DNA from 2 places in the Fictibacillus iocasae genome. Region 2 is predicted to be linked to the other one. Evidence: a T-box and tRNA genes for the amino acid it is inferred to sense, from the RefSeq annotation. Region 2 holds a T-box; the other holds one or more tRNA genes.
What was found. The T-box of region 2 lies ahead of serS (serine--tRNA ligase). A T-box ahead of a tRNA ligase gene usually reads a tRNA of that ligase, here a tRNA-Ser.
Positions count from the first base shown of each region.

Region 1: it has a tRNA-Ser gene. The T-box ahead of serS (serine--tRNA ligase) is inferred to sense a tRNA for this amino acid. The anticodon was not compared.

Region 1 is NZ_JBHTCP010000047.1:15-9,052, reverse strand. Features, by position in the region: gene ACFQPF_RS13955 (STAS domain-containing protein) at 1-293, shown strand, start outside; gene ACFQPF_RS13950 (anti-sigma regulatory factor) at 296-697, shown strand; gene ACFQPF_RS13945 (PP2C family protein-serine/threonine phosphatase) at 709-1,716, shown strand; gene ACFQPF_RS13940 (STAS domain-containing protein) at 1,778-2,110, shown strand; gene rsbW (anti-sigma B factor RsbW) at 2,107-2,589, shown strand; gene sigB (RNA polymerase sigma factor SigB) at 2,555-3,346, shown strand; gene ACFQPF_RS13925 (PP2C family serine/threonine-protein phosphatase) at 3,343-3,954, shown strand; gene ACFQPF_RS13920 (hypothetical protein) at 4,110-4,304, shown strand; gene ACFQPF_RS13915 (Tex family protein) at 4,382-6,583, shown strand; gene cmpA (cortex morphogenetic protein CmpA) at 6,602-6,730, opposite strand; gene ACFQPF_RS13905 (SprT family protein) at 6,825-7,283, shown strand; tRNA gene ACFQPF_RS13900 (tRNA-Asn) at 7,447-7,521, shown strand; tRNA gene ACFQPF_RS13895 (tRNA-Ser) at 7,528-7,618, shown strand; tRNA gene ACFQPF_RS13890 (tRNA-Glu) at 7,622-7,696, shown strand; tRNA gene ACFQPF_RS13885 (tRNA-Asp) at 7,728-7,803, shown strand; tRNA gene ACFQPF_RS13880 (tRNA-Gln) at 7,843-7,917, shown strand; tRNA gene ACFQPF_RS13875 (tRNA-Lys) at 8,161-8,236, shown strand; tRNA gene ACFQPF_RS13870 (tRNA-Leu) at 8,251-8,334, shown strand; tRNA gene ACFQPF_RS13865 (tRNA-Leu) at 8,397-8,482, shown strand; tRNA gene ACFQPF_RS13860 (tRNA-Arg) at 8,541-8,617, shown strand; tRNA gene ACFQPF_RS13855 (tRNA-Pro) at 8,621-8,697, shown strand; tRNA gene ACFQPF_RS13850 (tRNA-Gly) at 8,707-8,780, shown strand; tRNA gene ACFQPF_RS13845 (tRNA-Ile) at 8,797-8,873, shown strand.
Region 2 is NZ_JBHTCP010000008.1:1,110-9,088, reverse strand. Features, by position in the region: gene serS (serine--tRNA ligase) at 166-1,440, opposite strand; T-box leader at 1,517-1,744, opposite strand; gene pdxT (pyridoxal 5'-phosphate synthase glutaminase subunit PdxT) at 1,783-2,370, opposite strand; gene pdxS (pyridoxal 5'-phosphate synthase lyase subunit PdxS) at 2,372-3,256, opposite strand; gene ACFQPF_RS04075 (serine hydrolase) at 3,917-5,257, opposite strand; gene guaB (IMP dehydrogenase) at 5,356-6,813, opposite strand; gene ACFQPF_RS04065 (YaaC family protein) at 6,938-7,891, shown strand.

The DNA.
Region 1 (9,038 bases), on a different contig from region 2:
ACCAGACAGCTCTTCAGTTTCAAGAAGATCTGCTTAGCAAAATTCATGATACAGGCGCTAAAGGCGTAGTCATCGATTTGACGTCTGTTGATATGATTGATTCGTTCATCGCAAAAGTTCTAGGCGATGTGGTACGCATGTCAAAATTAATGGGCGCGCAGGTTGTTCTAACAGGAATTCAGCCTGCCGTTGCGATCACTCTGATTGACCTAGGCATCTCCATGAGGGAGGTCCCAACAGCTCTTGATTTAGAACAGGGGCTTGATAAATTGCGTCTGGAACTGGAGGGATGACCATGGACATCCAATCCTGTGTAGAAGTGCGCAATGAATGGGACATCGTAAGCGCCAGACAATTAGGAAGAAATATGGCCAAAGAGCTTGGTTTTGGCAACGTGGACCAGGCGAGGATTACAACTGCCATTTCTGAACTAGCACGTAATATCTACTTATACGCGGGAAACGGAAAAATTTGCATACAGCCTATTGACCAGCTTGGCAAAAAGGGCCTCAAGATTGTTGCTCTTGATAATGGACCGGGCATACGGGATATCCGCAGGGTAATGGAAGACGGCTATACGACATCCGGAGGGCTTGGAGCCGGATTGCCGGGTGTGAAAAGGCTGATGGACGAATTTTCGATCGAATCAACCGTAGATGTAGGTACAGAGATTAATGCAACGAAATGGCTTCGATAGGAGGAAGCTTTTTGACTGGCAAAGACGCGATAATTGATCGTTACCAAGACCTTATACAGACTTATATAAAAGGCAAGTCAGAAACAGCTCTTTATAAAGGGCAGCAGTTCAGCCGAAAATTGATTGAGCAGCAAATCTCTCCCGAGGATGTGATCTCGCTTCACATTCAAGTGATGCATGAGCTCTTCCCGGATATGGAAGAGGACATGCGCGACTCCTTTGATTTTTTATTAGAAGTCATGATCGGCTACGGGTTCGCTTATCGCGAGCATCAGAGCCTGAGAGACAAGCAGCAGCAGTTGGAGTCGGAGATTGAGGTGGCTGCGAGCATGCAGCAAACCTTGCTCATGAGCGATGTTCCCGAGGTGGACGGGCTCGATATTGGCGTCATCAGTGTGCCTGCTAAGAAAATGAACGGTGATTATTTCAATTTCGTTAAAGACGGAAACAAATTAAGTGTAGCGGTCGCAGACATTATCGGAAAAGGGATTCCCGCTGCGCTTTGCATGTCGATGATCAAGTATGCGATGGACAGCCTGCCTCAGCAGCAGCAGATGCCTCACTTGCTGCTCGAGAACTTGAATCACGTTGTCGAGCAGAACGTCCACCCGAACATGTTCATCACGATGCTTCACGGTCTATACGATTCTGATAAACATACGTTTTCCTATGCCGGTGCTGGCCATGAACCAGGATTTATTTACCGTGCAGCCGATGACAGGTTTGACGATATGATTGCCAAAGGTATCGTTCTCGGCGTTTCCCGCACGGCAACATACCAGCCCTATGAAAAAGTGATCGAGATCGGGGATATGGTCATTCTGCTTTCGGATGGTGTAACGGAATGCCGAACGAGCAAAGGGTTCATTGAGCGCGATGAGATCGTATCGTTGATCCGCAAACACATGAATCTGCCTGCTCAGGAAATGGTTCAATGTGTTTTCCATGAGCTGGAGAAGCTCCAGGAATTTGAGCTTCGAGACGATTTTACGTTAATTGTTTTAAAAAGAGTGGTTTAGCACATTCGCGGAAAGGGTAAAGTTTTCTATCCGTTTTAAAATCAACCCTGGGGGGAATATAATGAATTTGCAAATTAACCATCACACAAACGAACACACCCATTCATTAGAACTAGCTGGAGAAGTAGACGCATATACGGCTCCCAAATTGAAAGAAGTGCTTGTTCCATTAACGGAAAAAGAAGGTCAGGAGATTATCATTGACCTGTCTCAAATAGAATACATGGATAGCACGGGGCTTGGTATCTTTGTCGGCGCCCTCAAATCCACAAAAGCAAACAATGGCTCCTTGAAGCTTAGAGGAATGACTGAACGAGTACGCCGCATTTTTGAAATTACCGGTCTGACAGAAGTAATGGACATCGAGAATGAGGTAAAGGGGGAGGCCAAATGAACACAGCCTCTGACTACTTGGAAATGATCGTACCGGCAAAGCCTGATTTTGTCGGTGTGGTACGCCTTACGATTTCAGGCATCGCCAACCGTATGGGTTTTGCATTTGATGAAATTGAAGATATTAAAATTGCCGTATCGGAAGCGTGCACGAACGTTGTGAATCATGCATACAGCGACGCAGAGCTCGGTCAGATCCGCATCGGCTGCAACCTTCATGAAGACCGACTGGAAGTTACCGTGGTCGACCAAGGAAAGAGCTTCGATTACAACAAGGTAACCGAGAACCTTGGACCTGTGGACGGCAAGCCAGTAGAACAGCTGACTGAAGGAGGTTTGGGCCTCTTCTTGATTGAAACACTTATGGATAAGGTAGAAATCAGTGGTGAAGCAGGCGTCATCGTCATGATGACGAAGTATCTTCACAGAGATGAGGTGGAGGAAAATGTCGACCGGACCTCGCCAGCATCTTCACAGTAAAGAACAAGTCTACGCCTGGATTGAGGAACTGCAGTATGATCCAACGAATGAAGAACTGCAGACAAATCTCGTTCATCAATACGAAGACCTTGTGCATTCGCTCGCAAGAAAATTCTCAAAAGGAAAGATCATTCATGACGACCTTGTACAGGTGGGCATGATCGGTCTTCTTGCGGCTATCCGGCGTTATGACAAAACGTTTGGCCGCTCGTTTGAATCGTTTGCTGTTCCGACAATCGTTGGAGAAATCAAGCGGTTTATCCGGGACAAAACGTGGAGTGTCCATGTACCGCGCCGCATTAAGGAACTCGGACCGCGCATCAAGCGAGCCGTTGAAGAGCTGACAACCGATCTTCAGCGTTCGCCGAAAATCTATGAAATAGCCGATTATCTTGAGGTGACAGAAGAAGAAGTGCTCGAAACGATGGAGATGGGCAAAAGCTATCAGGCGTTGTCTGTTGACAGCACGATCGAGGCAGATCAGGAAGGCAGCACGGTCACATTGCTTGACCTTGTCGGTTCTGATGACGGAGGCTTTGACCAGGTGGACAAGCAGATGCTTCTTCAAAAAGCGTTTGAAGTGCTGACTGTCCGGGAAAAAGAAATTCTGCAATGCACTTACTTTGAAAACTTAAGCCAGAAGGAAACCGGCGAAAGGCTAGATATTTCTCAGATGCATGTGTCCCGTTTGCAAAGGCGCGCACTGGAAAAACTCCGTGAGGCTATACGTGTATCCCCTTCGGAGGCATTAAAATGATCGAACACCACAGCTTCAACAACGTAAAGGTGTCGGCTTTTCAGGTGCCTAAAGCAGGAAATGACCTTTGCGGTGACAGCTTTTTCTTTTATGAAACCTCACGTTACTTTATCTGCGCACTGGCAGACGGTCTCGGCAGCGGATCCCTTGCAAAGGACGCTTCTAAGGCTGCGATGAGGATAGTAGAAGAACACCATGACGAGGAGATTACGTCGATCATGGAAAGGTGCAACACCGTTCTCAGACAAACGCGCGGTGCGGTTCTCGCAGTCGTCAAGTTTGATTTTGAGACACAAACGGTTCATTATGCGAGCGTTGGTAACATCCGCTTCATGCTGGCAGTGAAAGATGAAAAAGTTGTTCACCCGCTTTCTACATTAGGATTTCTCGCCGGCAAGCCGCAAAAGTTTAAAATTCAGCAATTCTCCTTTAAAGGGGAGGCCGCATTTATGCTTTATTCGGACGGAATGGAAATCCATACCCAAAGCCGCAACATCCTTTCCCGCATGATCTCGCCAGAGGATGCGGTGTTCTATATTAGCCAATTACCGGTCAATACATCAGATGATGCCACATGCTTAGTCGGAAGAATCCGCGCATCTGAATAGAAAAGCAGCGACTTTTTTAAGAAGTCTCTGCGTTTTTATGATGTATTTTGGCAGCACCAAAAGCCCCAAAAACGAACATGGCGCTTCAAATATTATTCATAGCGAGATATATTTTTGTCCCTCTCTTTGTAAGATAAAGAGAGGGGGAGCGGACTATGGGCAGCGGATTTTGGATCATTATGAGTATTCTCGTATTATACGCTGTCGTAAAATTGTACAGAGGATATGCCGAATATGACATCTCTTCTCTCCAATACCGCCAGCTCAAACGCGGCAGGAAGCAGCTTTCAGAAGCAGATAGAGACATCCCCCACGGCAATAAGGACGAATCGAAAATCGAAACTTTTTAACGAAAGGGCCTCCTTCCGCATTCGGCAGGACGCCCTTTTCGTTTATAATAAAGAGGATGAGAAGGGAGCTGCCGAAAATGGAACAGGTGACCGAAAAGAAGACCGCTGCCCCGGCTGCGGCTAATGAAGTGAATGTGATTGCAAAGGAACTGGAAATAAACAAAAAGCAGGTTGAAAATGTCATTGCCTTGCTTGGCGAAGGAAACACCGTGCCGTTTATCGCACGATACAGAAAAGAGCTGACAGGCGGTCTGGATGAAGTACAGATCAAAGCGGTCATGGATCGCTGGCAATACCTCGAGAACTTAAAGGCGAGAAAAGAAGAGGTCATCCGCCTGATTGAAGAGCAGGACAAGCTGACAGAGGAGCTGCAAAAGGACATTCTGGCAGCCGTTAAGCTGCAGGAGGTAGAGGACTTATATCGTCCATACAAACAAAAACGACGAACAAAAGCGAGCGTTGCCAAAGAAAAGGGCCTTGAGCCACTCGCCCAATGGCTTCTGCAATTATCACCCAATTCGGTTGAAGAGGAAGCTCGACTCTATGTAGACGCTGAAAAAGGTGCCGCTTCAATAGAAGAAGCACTGCAAGGAGCATCCGATATTATTGCAGAATCGATCTCAGATGAGCCTGACACACGCAAATGGATCCGCGAGCTGACAGTAAAAAAAGGCTCGCTCAAAACATTGGCTACAAAGCATGCCGACAAGGATGAAAAGAAAATTTACGAGATGTACTACGATTATGAAGAACCTTTGAGCAAAATCGTTCCTCATCGTGTTCTCGCAGTCAATCGCGGTGAAAGAGAGGACATTATCAAGGCGGGCATTAACGCTCCAGAAGAGGAAATCATCTCTAAAATGCTGCGGCAGCATATTAAGAAGCCGCAATCGCCATCTGCGACCTACATAAAAGCGGCGATTGAAGACGGCTACAAGCGCCTGATCGCTCCGTCCATTGAAAGAGAGATTCGCACCTCTCTGACCGAGACGGCGGAAGAACGCGCCATCCATATTTTTTCTGAAAATGTGAAAAGCCTACTCCTTCAAGCACCGTTAAAAGGGAGAATGGTGCTCGGTGTTGACCCGGCCTATCGCACAGGCTGCAAGCTTGGAGTGGTTGATGAGACAGGAAAAATGCTTCACATCGTCACGATCTACCCGACACCTCCACGTTCAGAGGTAGAAAAGTCGGCGAAAATCGTGCGTGATCTCATCGATAAATATGGAATCGAGCTAATCGCAATTGGCAATGGGACCGCATCACGCGAAACCGAACAATTTATCGTGAATACCATTTCAGATCTAGATCGTGAAGTAGCCTATGTCATCGTGAATGAGGCTGGCGCGAGCGTGTACTCGGCATCAGCTGTCGCACGAGAGGAATTTCCTGAGCTGCAGGTAGAGGAAAGAAGCGCGATTTCGATCGCCAGAAGACTGCAGGATCCGATGGCCGAGCTCGTTAAGATTGATCCTAAATCGATCGGCGTCGGCCAATACCAGCATGACGTTTCGCAAAAACGGTTAAACGAAGAAGTAACGTTTGTCGTTGAGACGGCGGTTAACCTTGTCGGTGTGAACGTGAACACCGCATCCGCCTCACTGCTTCAATATGTTTCGGGCCTTTCCAAGACGGTCGCACAAAATATCGTGAAGCAAAGAGATGAAATCGGCAAATTTTCAAACCGTACGGAGCTGAAGAAAATCCCTCGTCTTGGCGCGAAAACATACGAGCAGGCGATCGGCTTCCTTCGCATCCAAGGAGGAAAGCAGCCGCTTGACCAGACAGGCATCCACCCGGAAAGCTATGATTCGGCGAAAAAGGTGCTGGAAGAAATCGGCGAGACCGTTCAATCGATCGGCGCGCCTTCTGTTCGGGAGAAATTGGACGTCCTTTCCGTGAATGAGCTGTCTGAAAAACTCGGAATCGGTGTGCCTACATTAAAGGATATCATCGAGGGCTTGTCCCGGCCGGGGCGTGACCCCCGTGACGAATTTGCTGGCCCTGTCCTGAAAACGGATGTTTTGAAGATGGAAGATTTGAAGCCTGGTATGGAGCTGCAGGGCACAGTCCGCAACGTGGTCGATTTTGGCGCGTTCGTGGATATTGGCGTGAAGCAAGACGGCCTTGTGCACATTTCCAAGCTCACTACACGTTTCGTGAAGAACCCGATGGAGGTCGTCAGTGTCGGACAAGTGGTGACCGTATGGGTAGACTCTGTCGATACGAGGAAAGAGCGCATCGCCCTGACGATGGTCAACCCTGAGAAAAACGCATAAACACCGAACACTGCCTAATTAAGGATTCTCCTTTAAGGCAGTGTTCTTTTTATTATAGAAAAACCAGCACTGGTTAAGCAGGCGGATCTGATAGCGGTCCTTCTGGTAGTAAGCTCTGCGCAGCTGACGTTTGAACCATACAGGCATGAAGATTCCCTCCTTGCGTACCGTCTGTTGTTGTGTTTTAGTTTATGTAGGTATGCTTGTTAGTGTGAACCAAAACGTAAGGTGGCTTCGTATAATGAATCAGCAGCAGCTTCAGCAACTAACCGAGACAATTTCAAACGAATACTTCGGAAAATCATTCCGGCACACCGCGCGTTTTAACAACCGCCTCCAAACAACAGGCGGCCGGTACCTGCTGCGCAGCCATGATATCGAGATCAACCCGAAGCAGTATATGCATTTTGGGATGGAGGCCCTGATCGGCATCATCAAGCACGAGCTGGTTCATTATCACCTGCATATTGAAGGAAGAGGCTACAAGCACCGCGATCCGGAGTTTAAGCAGCTGCTGAAGCAAGTGGGGGGAGCACGCTATTGTGACTCTTTGCCTGGAGCGGTAAGAAAAGAAACTTATAAACATCTGTATAAATGCACAGACTGTAATGTGGCGTTCAAAAGGAAACGGCGCATCAATACCGCTAAATACGTATGTGGAAGATGCCGTGGGAAACTGGTTCATATTATTTCTGAATAATTTCTGAATAAGTTGTTGACTCGCTATATGAATATGTGGTAATTTAATTAAGTCGCTGTTGGGCATTACATAAAACGAGCGAAAACAACATGAAAAAAACCTGCTAAAACAGGTTGACATTCGAGGCTATACGTAATAAGATATTAATTGTCTTTAAAAGCATTCCACAGTAGCTCAGTGGTAGAGCTATCGGCTGTTAACCGATCGGTCGCAGGTTCGAGTCCTGCCTGTGGAGCCATATTACAGAGAAGTACCCAAGTGGCTCAAGGGGCTCCCCTGCTAAGGGAGTAGATCGCTAACGCGGTGCGAGGGTTCGAATCCCTTCTTCTCTGCCAGATGGCCCGTTGGTCAAGCGGTTAAGACACCGCCCTTTCACGGCGGTAACACGGGTTCGAATCCCGTACGGGTCACCATCAACTTACTTAATCAGTTTCATATTATCGCGGATCCGTGGTGTAGTGGTTAACATGCCTGCCTGTCACGCAGGAGATCGCCGGTTCGACCCCGGTCGGGTCCGCCATTTATTTCTATAAAAAACCGAATTCATTAAAACAAACGATGGGCTATAGCCAAGCGGTAAGGCAACGGACTTTGACTCCGTCACGCGTAGGTTCGAATCCTGCTAGCCCAGCCATTTTTTCTTAAGCCATTAGCTCAGTCACGAGCAAAACAACGTGATTGAACGGCGAGTTGTCTCGACGGATATACCTCCAGTTCTTCTTTTAGAGGAAGAGACAGGGAACCGAAGGACATTATAGCAAGAGCCATTAGCTCAGTCACGAGCGATACAACGTGATTGACGGCGAGTTGTCTCGACGGACACGCCCACAGTTCTTCTAATAGAGGAAGAGACAGGGACCGACGGACATTATAGCAAGAGCCATTAGCTCAGTCGGTAGAGCATCTGACTTTTAATCAGAGGGTCGAAGGTTCGAGTCCTTCATGGCTCACCATTTATTTGAATAATGCGGGTGTGGCGGAATTGGCAGACGCGCTAGACTTAGGATCTAGTGTCATTGACGTGGGGGTTCGAGTCCCTTCACCCGCACCATTATTCATTTTTTGTTTCTTATAAGATTTTAGTGCGAGACCATGCGCAGCAAACATTGCAGCGCGGTCGTGGCGGAATGGCAGACGCGCTAGCTTGAGGGGCTAGTGGGTGTATACCCGTGGAGGTTCGAGTCCTCTCGACCGCACCAAAATACTTATCATACATGTTGACGAAATGAAAGATTTTCGCCATAACAATTATATAGTGCGCCCTTAGCTCAGCTGGATAGAGTGTTTGACTACGAATCAAAAGGTCGGGAGTTCGAATCTCTCAGGGCGCGCCATAACGGGAAGTGGCTCAGCTTGGTAGAGCACCTGGTTTGGGACCAGGGGGTCGCAGGTTCAAATCCTGTCTTCCCGACCATCTTAATATGCGGGTGTAGTTTAATGGTAAAACAAGAGCCTTCCAAGCTCTGGTCGTGAGTTCGATTCTCATCACCCGCTCCATTATCTTTGATTTACTGGGCCTATAGCTCAGCTGGTTAGAGCGCACGCCTGATAAGCGTGAGGTCGATGGTTCGAGTCCATTTAGGCCCACCATTATTTTTTTGAAAAAGTGGTTGACACGGATTCGAAAAAGAGATATGATGGTTGAGCTGCTTAAAGAAGCGGCGAACAAAAAGTTCTTTGAAAACTGAACAAAAGCATAGGTAAGGAATTAAATGAATTCCGTCAGTTTTAAACAAGCAAGAGACAGATTAAACA
Region 2 (7,979 bases):
AGATTAAGTAAGTCTACTGTCATTTGCAATATACGCGCCGTTTTATAGATTATTTGTATGGCTGCACGCCAATAGAATTTTAACAGAATGCGCGCCAACCTAAAAATACACATCCGAAAAAATTGAAAAGCGGAGACATCTCTCCGCTTTTCATCCATCAGCTGTTTATTGAAGTCGTTCTTTGTTCCCCATATACGGGCGCAATACTTCCGGAATCACAACGGTTCCGTCTTCCTGCTGGTAGTTTTCTAATATCGCAGCAACGGTTCTTCCGATCGCTAAGCCTGATCCGTTTAGTGTGTGTACAAGCTCTGGCTTTGCCTTTGGCTCCGGACGGAAACGGATTTGTGCGCGTCGTGCCTGAAACGCCTCGAAGTTTGAGCAAGAAGAGATTTCACGGTACGTGTTATAGCTAGGCAGCCACACTTCGATGTCGTACTTTTTCGCAGCTGTAAACCCAAGATCCGCCGTACACATGCTCAGCACGCGGTATGGAAGCTTCAGAAGCTGAAGAATCTTCTCAGCGTGACCTGTCAGCTTCTCTAGCTCGTTATAAGAATCCTCAGGCTTTACGAAACGAACAAGCTCTACTTTATTGAACTGGTGCTGACGAATGAGTCCGCGTGTGTCACGTCCGGCAGAACCCGCTTCAGAACGGAAGCACGCGCTGTATGCCACATATCCGATCGGCAGCTGCTCCGCTTCCAAAATTTCTTCGCGGTGATAGTTCGTGACCGGCACTTCAGAAGTCGGCACGAGGAAATAATCGTCTTCGCGAATCTTGAACGCATCTTCCTCAAATTTCGGAAGCTGACCGGTTCCTGTCATGCTCGTGCGGTTTACCAAGTAAGGCGGTAAAATTTCTGTATAGCCATGCTGATCCTCGTGATAATCCATCATAAAGTTAATCAATGCGCGCTCAAGTCTTGCTCCTGCTCCTTTTAAGAAAGCAAAACGGCTGCCCGTTACCTTGGCTCCGCGCTCAAAATCGACGATATCGAGGTCTGTCGCGATATCCCAATGTGCTTTCGGCTCGAAACCAAATTCCGGAACGTCTCCCCAGTGGCGGACGGGCACGTTGTCATCCTCTGTTTCCCCGACTGGCACGCTTTCATGCGGGATGTTAGGCAGGGTAAGCATGATCCCGTTCAGGTCTTCCTCAACTTGGCGAAGCTCTTCATCGATCACTTTGATTTTATCGCCCACTTCTCGCATTTCAAGAATCAGTGCGTCAGCATCCTTTTTCTCGCGCTTGAACTCGGCAACCTGCTTAGACACTTCGTTGCGCTTAGACTTGAGTGTTTCTGTTTCTCCAATCAGTTCACGGCGGCGGTGATCCAGCTCCTCGAAACGGTCCAGCCCGCTTAAGTCCTCACCGCGCTTGCTCAAGCTTCTTTTTACATCCTCAAAATTAGCACGTACAAATTTTAAATCCAGCATGTACTTTTCCTCCTTAAAATAATCAGTGACATATGACAAATAAAAAACTCCCGTCTCTTACCCAAATAACCTTTGAGTAAGGGACGAGAGTTAACCCGCGTTGCCACCCTAATTGCAGTCGTGCAATGAAATGCACAGCTGCCGCTTTGTTCATGAGATAACGGTCTCTATAACCGGAAAAGCTTACTGTATCGTTCGGCTTTTCACTCCAGGATGGATTCACAAATCCTTTGGCCGGTTCGCACCTTCCACCGGCTCTCTTTAACAAAGGGGTTCTGCTACTAGTTCCTGTCACTGATTTTAAATATAAGTTTGTATAGTAATTTACAGCATATGCCGCAATTATGCAACCGTTTCTTTCTTTTTTTCTTTCGCCATCTTGACGAAATACGCGTGCATGCGGTAATCGTCCGTCAGTTCCGGGTGAAAAGCCGCACATAAGAAATGCCCTTGCTGAGCCGCTACAATGCGGTCGTTATGCTTGGAAAGAATCTCAACCTCAGGTCCAACCTCCATGATGTATGGAGCACGGATAAAGACACCGGTGAAATCCTCGCCGACATGGTGGATCATCAAGTCTGCCTCAAAGCTGTCCACCTGGCGGCCAAACGCATTGCGCTCAACCGTCATGTCGATCAGTTCCAAATGAGCCGAATCTTGTCCCGCAATATTTTTTGCCATTAAAATCAAACCCGCACACGTTCCGAAGACTGGCTTCTCAGCTGCAAAGTCTTTTAACGGCTGTAAAAAAGCGTATTTGTCGATCAGGCGTCTCATGGCAGTGCTTTCGCCCCCAGGCATGACAAGGCCGTCTAAGCCTTCGAGCTGTTCAACCTTTTTGACGATAACGGCTTCTGCACCAGAAGCTTCAAGTGCGGCAGCATGCTCACGCACCGCGCCCTGCAGTCCTAATACTCCGATTTTCACCATCTTACCAGCCGCGTTCCTGCATGCGCTCGTTTGGAAGGATAGACGAGATCTCAATCCCTTTCATCGGAGTGCCAAGGCCTTTAGAAAGCTCTGCGATCAGCTTGAAATCCTGGTAATGCGTCGTAGCTTCCACGATCGCACGCGCAAATTTCTCCGGATTTTCCGATTTAAAGATACCTGAGCCAACGAAGACGCCGTCAGCACCAAGGTGCATCATGAGTGCGGCATCTGCTGGTGAAGCCACTCCGCCCGCTGCAAAGTTAACTACAGGGAACTTGCCTTCTTTTTTGATCGCAAGCAGGATCTCGTAAGGCGCACCAAGGTTCTTCGCTTCTGTCATGAGCTCGTCCTCGCTCATTGCGATCACCTGGCGGATCTGTGCCTGAATCATGCGCATGTGACGAACCGCTTCTACGATATTCCCTGTTCCAGGCTCGCCTTTTGTACGGATCATGGACGCGCCTTCACCGATGCGGCGAGCCGCTTCGCCAAGGTCACGTGCGCCGCACACGAACGGCACCGTATAGTCACGCTTATTTAAATGGAATACTTCGTCTGCAGGAGTTAATACTTCACTTTCATCGATGTAATCAACGCCCATTGCTTCTAAGATACGCGCTTCAACAATATGCCCGATGCGTGCTTTCGCCATTACCGGAATCGAAACCGCGTTCATCACGTCTTCAACGATTGTTGGATCAGCCATACGCGATACGCCGCCTGCAGCACGGATATCTGCCGGCACGCGCTCAAGTGCCATAACAGCAACAGCGCCAGCTGCTTCTGCGATTTTTGCTTGCTCGGCGTTAATCACGTCCATGATGACGCCGCCTTTTTGCATTTCAGCCATGCCGCGTTTTACACGTTCAGTACCAGTCTTCAACATCCAAAATACCCCCTATTTAATCTCGTCTCTAAAGCGAGTCGTTATTGTGGCAGTTTTAATATAAAACCACTAGCACCCTCTATTTTATCGTATTTAAAGGATTTAGAAAATAAAAACTCTTCAGCATCATAATGTTGAAGAGTCGTTGAATTAACTTTTACTAAGAAGTAGTTGATCTCCTTTACAGGCGCACGCTTTCCGCGGGGTGAGCAGAAAAGCAGAAACGGCTCGTCCAGCCCCGATAAGCAAATGAGAAAGGGACCGGTAAGTCGCTCTTTGACTTATTGGGCACTTTCTCATTTGACCTCGAGGGGCTAGCCGTTTTCTGCTGGACACGGTGAGCCCATTTGTCGCTGCGCGCCTTTAAATGGTCTCACCTGACCACTCGTCCCGAAGGAGTCGGCACCTTTCACTACGATCAACTTTATCAATGAAGTATTCAAAGCAGTTCAATAATAAAGACTTCCAAGCAGTCCTTAGGAAGTGTTGAAAACAAAATGGTAGAACTACACAAAGGGAATCCAACAGCACTAAGTTTGCACAATCAGACTTTTTAAAAGAACAATCTCTACTAAAAGAGCCAAAAATAAAAAAAAGGTGAGCTCTCATCATAGCGCCTAGCGGCATGAGAACTCACCTGCAACAGAAATTATATTAAGATTAAAACAGACCCTTCACCATATCAACGGTTCCTGACCAGATGTCTGCGAAGAAGCTTCCGACGCCTCTCATGGCTAGGATGAACCAGTTTGCTTTTTCGACGGATTGTGTCGTGACGACATCAACTTGTCCTTTGCCTGTTCCATCGTTGATCAAGTAGCCGTAATCTTCGCCTTCACCTTTATACTCCACTTGGATGTGGCCGACGACTTCGCCTTTTTTCACAGGAGCCGTCAGTTTGCCGTCTTCGTTCAGCTTTTTCTTATCGATCACGAACTTCGGCTTGTAGTTCTTCTTTTCACCTCGTTTGATGACAAGAGAAACATCTTCCTTCGCTGCGACAGATACTTCGCTTTCCTTGCCTTTTACAACAGGAATCGTATTGCTTCCTTTGATCTTGTAGCCTTTCGAAAGCACTTTTTCTTTCGTGAAATTTGCAAAACCGTAGTTGAACAGCTTAGCCGTTTCGTCAAAGCGGGCTTTGTGGCTGTTCGTTTTCATCACAACGGACAAAAGACGTGTATCCCCTTTTTTCACGGTACCCGTGAACGCGAAACCAGCCGAATCTGTTGAACCTGTCTTGAGGCCATCTACTCCTTCAAATCCGTATACAAGTGAAGGCAGCATCCAGTTCCAGTTTTCCATGTTGATTTTATCGTCGGTTCCTTCACGGAAAGTCATTCTCGGAATCTTCGCTGTCTCCAGCACTTCTGGATAATCGTTAATCAAGTGGAACGCAAGAATAGCCGTGGAACGGGCACTCATCATGTTCTCTTCATTCTCGTCACCAGCCGGGTGGTTGCCTTGAAGATCTTCATTGTTCAGTCCTGAGCTGTTTACAAAGTGGAAATCCTTAAGACCAAGCTGTTTCCCTTTTTTGTTCATCATTGAGACAAATTCAGATTCTGAGCCGCCGATCAGCTCAGCAAGCGCGATGGTTGCCCCGTTGGCTGAATAGATCGCCATCGCCTGGTAAAGCTCTTTTACCGAATATTTATCGTCTACACGAAGCGGAACATTGGAAAGGTCCCGGTTTTGTGAAATCTTATGTGCGTATTCAGAGATTCCTGTTTTCTGATCCCAAGAAATCTTGTTTTTCTTGATGGCTTCGAGCACAAGATATTCTGTCATCATTTTTGTCATACTAGCTGGCGGAAGCATTTTATCCGCTGCTTTTTCAAATAAAATCTTACCGGTTTCACCGTCAATTAAGATGGCGGCTTCCCCTTTAATATCTAACGCCGGCGCGGCGCTTGCTTTTGATTGAAAACCAAACAGACTTCCTGTAAAGAATGAAAAAATAAGTGTCAGCACTAATAGCTGTCTCATCTTGCTGTTCAACTTCTGCACCTCCAAGGCCATTTTACACTCGGTTATTGTAACATAGTAAAGTGCAAAAAAATAGACAGAGGATCATCCTCTGTCTGAAAAATGAATCTTTAGACCGAATAGTTTGGCGCTTCTTTGGTAATTTGCACTTGGTGCGGGTGGCTTTCGCGAAGTCCCGCGCCTGTGATGCGGACAAACTGCGCGTTGTTTTGCAGATCTTCAATCGTTTCCGTTCCGCAATATCCCATACCTGAACGGATGCCGCCAACTAGCTGATAAAGCGTGTCTGAAAGCGGTCCTTTGTACGGCACGCGCCCTTCGATTCCTTCTGGCACAAGCTTTTTATTATTTTCCTGGAAATAACGGTCGCTCGAACCGCGTTCCATCGCACCGACCGATCCCATTCCGCGGTACACCTTAAATTGGCGTCCTTGATAGATTTCACGGTCGCCAGGGCTCTCCGATACTCCGGCAAGAAGGCTTCCGAGCATAACAGCATGTCCGCCGCTCGCCAGCGCCTTCACGATATCGCCAGAGTACTTGATGCCGCCATCCGCGATAACAGGAATACCGTACTTGCGTGCTTCTGTCGCACAATCGTATACAGCCGTAACCTGCGGCACACCGACTCCCGCAATAATACGAGTTGTACAGATGGATCCAGGTCCGATTCCTACCTTCACGACGCTTGCTCCGGCGTTGATCAAGTCACGCGTCGCTTCTGGTGTGGCCACGTTGCCAGCAATAATGGTAAGGTCAGGATACAAGCCGCGAATCTCTTTTACCTTCTGCAGTACACCTTCTGAGTGGCCGTGTGCTGTATCGATGACAATCGCGTCCACGCCTGACTGTACGAGCTTCTCTACGCGAGTCGCAGCATCCTTCGTTACACCGACTGCAGCACCAACAAGAAGGCGTCCTTGCTTGTCTTTTGCCGAATTCGGGAACTCGATGACTTTTTCAATATCTTTAATGGTGATCAGGCCTTGCAATACGCCTTCATCATCTACAAGAGGGAGTTTCTCAATCTTATGCTTCTGCAAAATCAGTTCTGCTTCTTTTAGCGTCGTTCCAACAGAAGCGGTGATGAGGTTGTCTTTTGTCATAACATCAGAAATCTGAATCGAATAATCCTGAATGAATCGCATATCACGGTTCGTGATAATACCGACTAATTTCTTGTCCTCGTCCACAATCGGCACACCGCTGATGCGGTACTTGCCCATCAGATGCTCAGCATCGAACACTTGGTGGTTGGGTTGCAGATAAAATGGATCCGTAATAACGCCGCTCTCCGAGCGCTTCACACGGTCCACCTGCTCCGCCTGATCTTCAATCGACATGTTCTTATGAATGATTCCTAGACCGCCTTGACGTGCCATCGCGATCGCCATCTCTGCTTCTGTTACTGTATCCATACCAGCACTGATCACCGGAATGTTCAGCTGAACATTTTCGGACAGCTTCGTTTTGACAGAAACATCTTTCGGAAGCACCGACGATTTAGCTGGAATGAGCAATACATCATCAAACGTTAACCCTTCTTTTGCGAACTTATTCTCCCACATGCAGACATCCACCCCTTTTTTCCTAAAAAATATTATTTGTAGATTAACAACTGGTTACACTACTGTCAAGGAGTGTAAATGATGTCAAAATATTTAGAAATCAATTCAGAGAGCAGGTATCATCATGATTGATCACAGCTGGGATTCCTATCTTCCATTTCTATCCTCTTCCGGCACACAAAGCTATCTATCCCGTTCATACAAGAAACATCAATATGACCAGCCTGATTCGCTCAGCTTCGAGAACTGCTATGCCTTCATCTACTATATTGAGCATGGAAAGAAATATTATGCTCTCAGCTCTAATGCTCCTGCGGAACTGCGCCCTGTTCTCCTGTTTTATGGCATGACACAGCTCATCAAAGCCTGCCTCCTTACCGTTGACCCGAGCTACCCCGACAGCAGCACCGTTCTCGCTCATGGCGTGACGACCCGAAAACGCAAAAAGCGTAACTACGAGTTTTTATATGATGAGGTCAGAATCCAAAAATCCGGCCTGTTTAATCATTTTTGCGAAAAAATGTTTCATGTGAAACACCTCGAAGGCGATAAAATCACGATGAAAAACCTGCTCAGTCTGATCCCTGAAATCTCGCTCTTCTTCAAAACGATGGGCATGCCTGAAACGATGCTTCAGCTTCCCGCACATGACCGGAAACTCGCCGTGCCGTATGTCGCCACCGACCTCCTTCACCTGACAGACAGCCGTCTGCTCGAGTTTTTAGCCAGCGCCTCTGGCTGGCAGCTGTCATTAGTTGAAAAAAATGAACAGCATATGATCATCTCTCTGCCCGATCAGTGCAATCCGATTGGCTCTTATCCGTTTTCCTGCTCACTGAACGGAGACATCTACATGCCGATTGAACGTGATTTATACAGCTTGCCGCGGTTGAACGAAATCATGATTCATTATTTGATTCTCTATAACCTGAGCATGATCTGCCGCTACGACACAGAATGGTGGAGCGATCTTTTTCATACATACAACTCAAAAGAGCTGCCGATTATTTTGCACTTTCTGGACATCACGGCTAAGAAAATTCCGAAGCTGCTGGCGGATTATTTGAATACGAGGTAAATTTTTGATTCTTTTTAAAACATGTTTTCTTTTAGAATTCAAGAAGTGTTGATCTCCGTTACAGGTGCACGCTTTCCGCTGGGCGGAA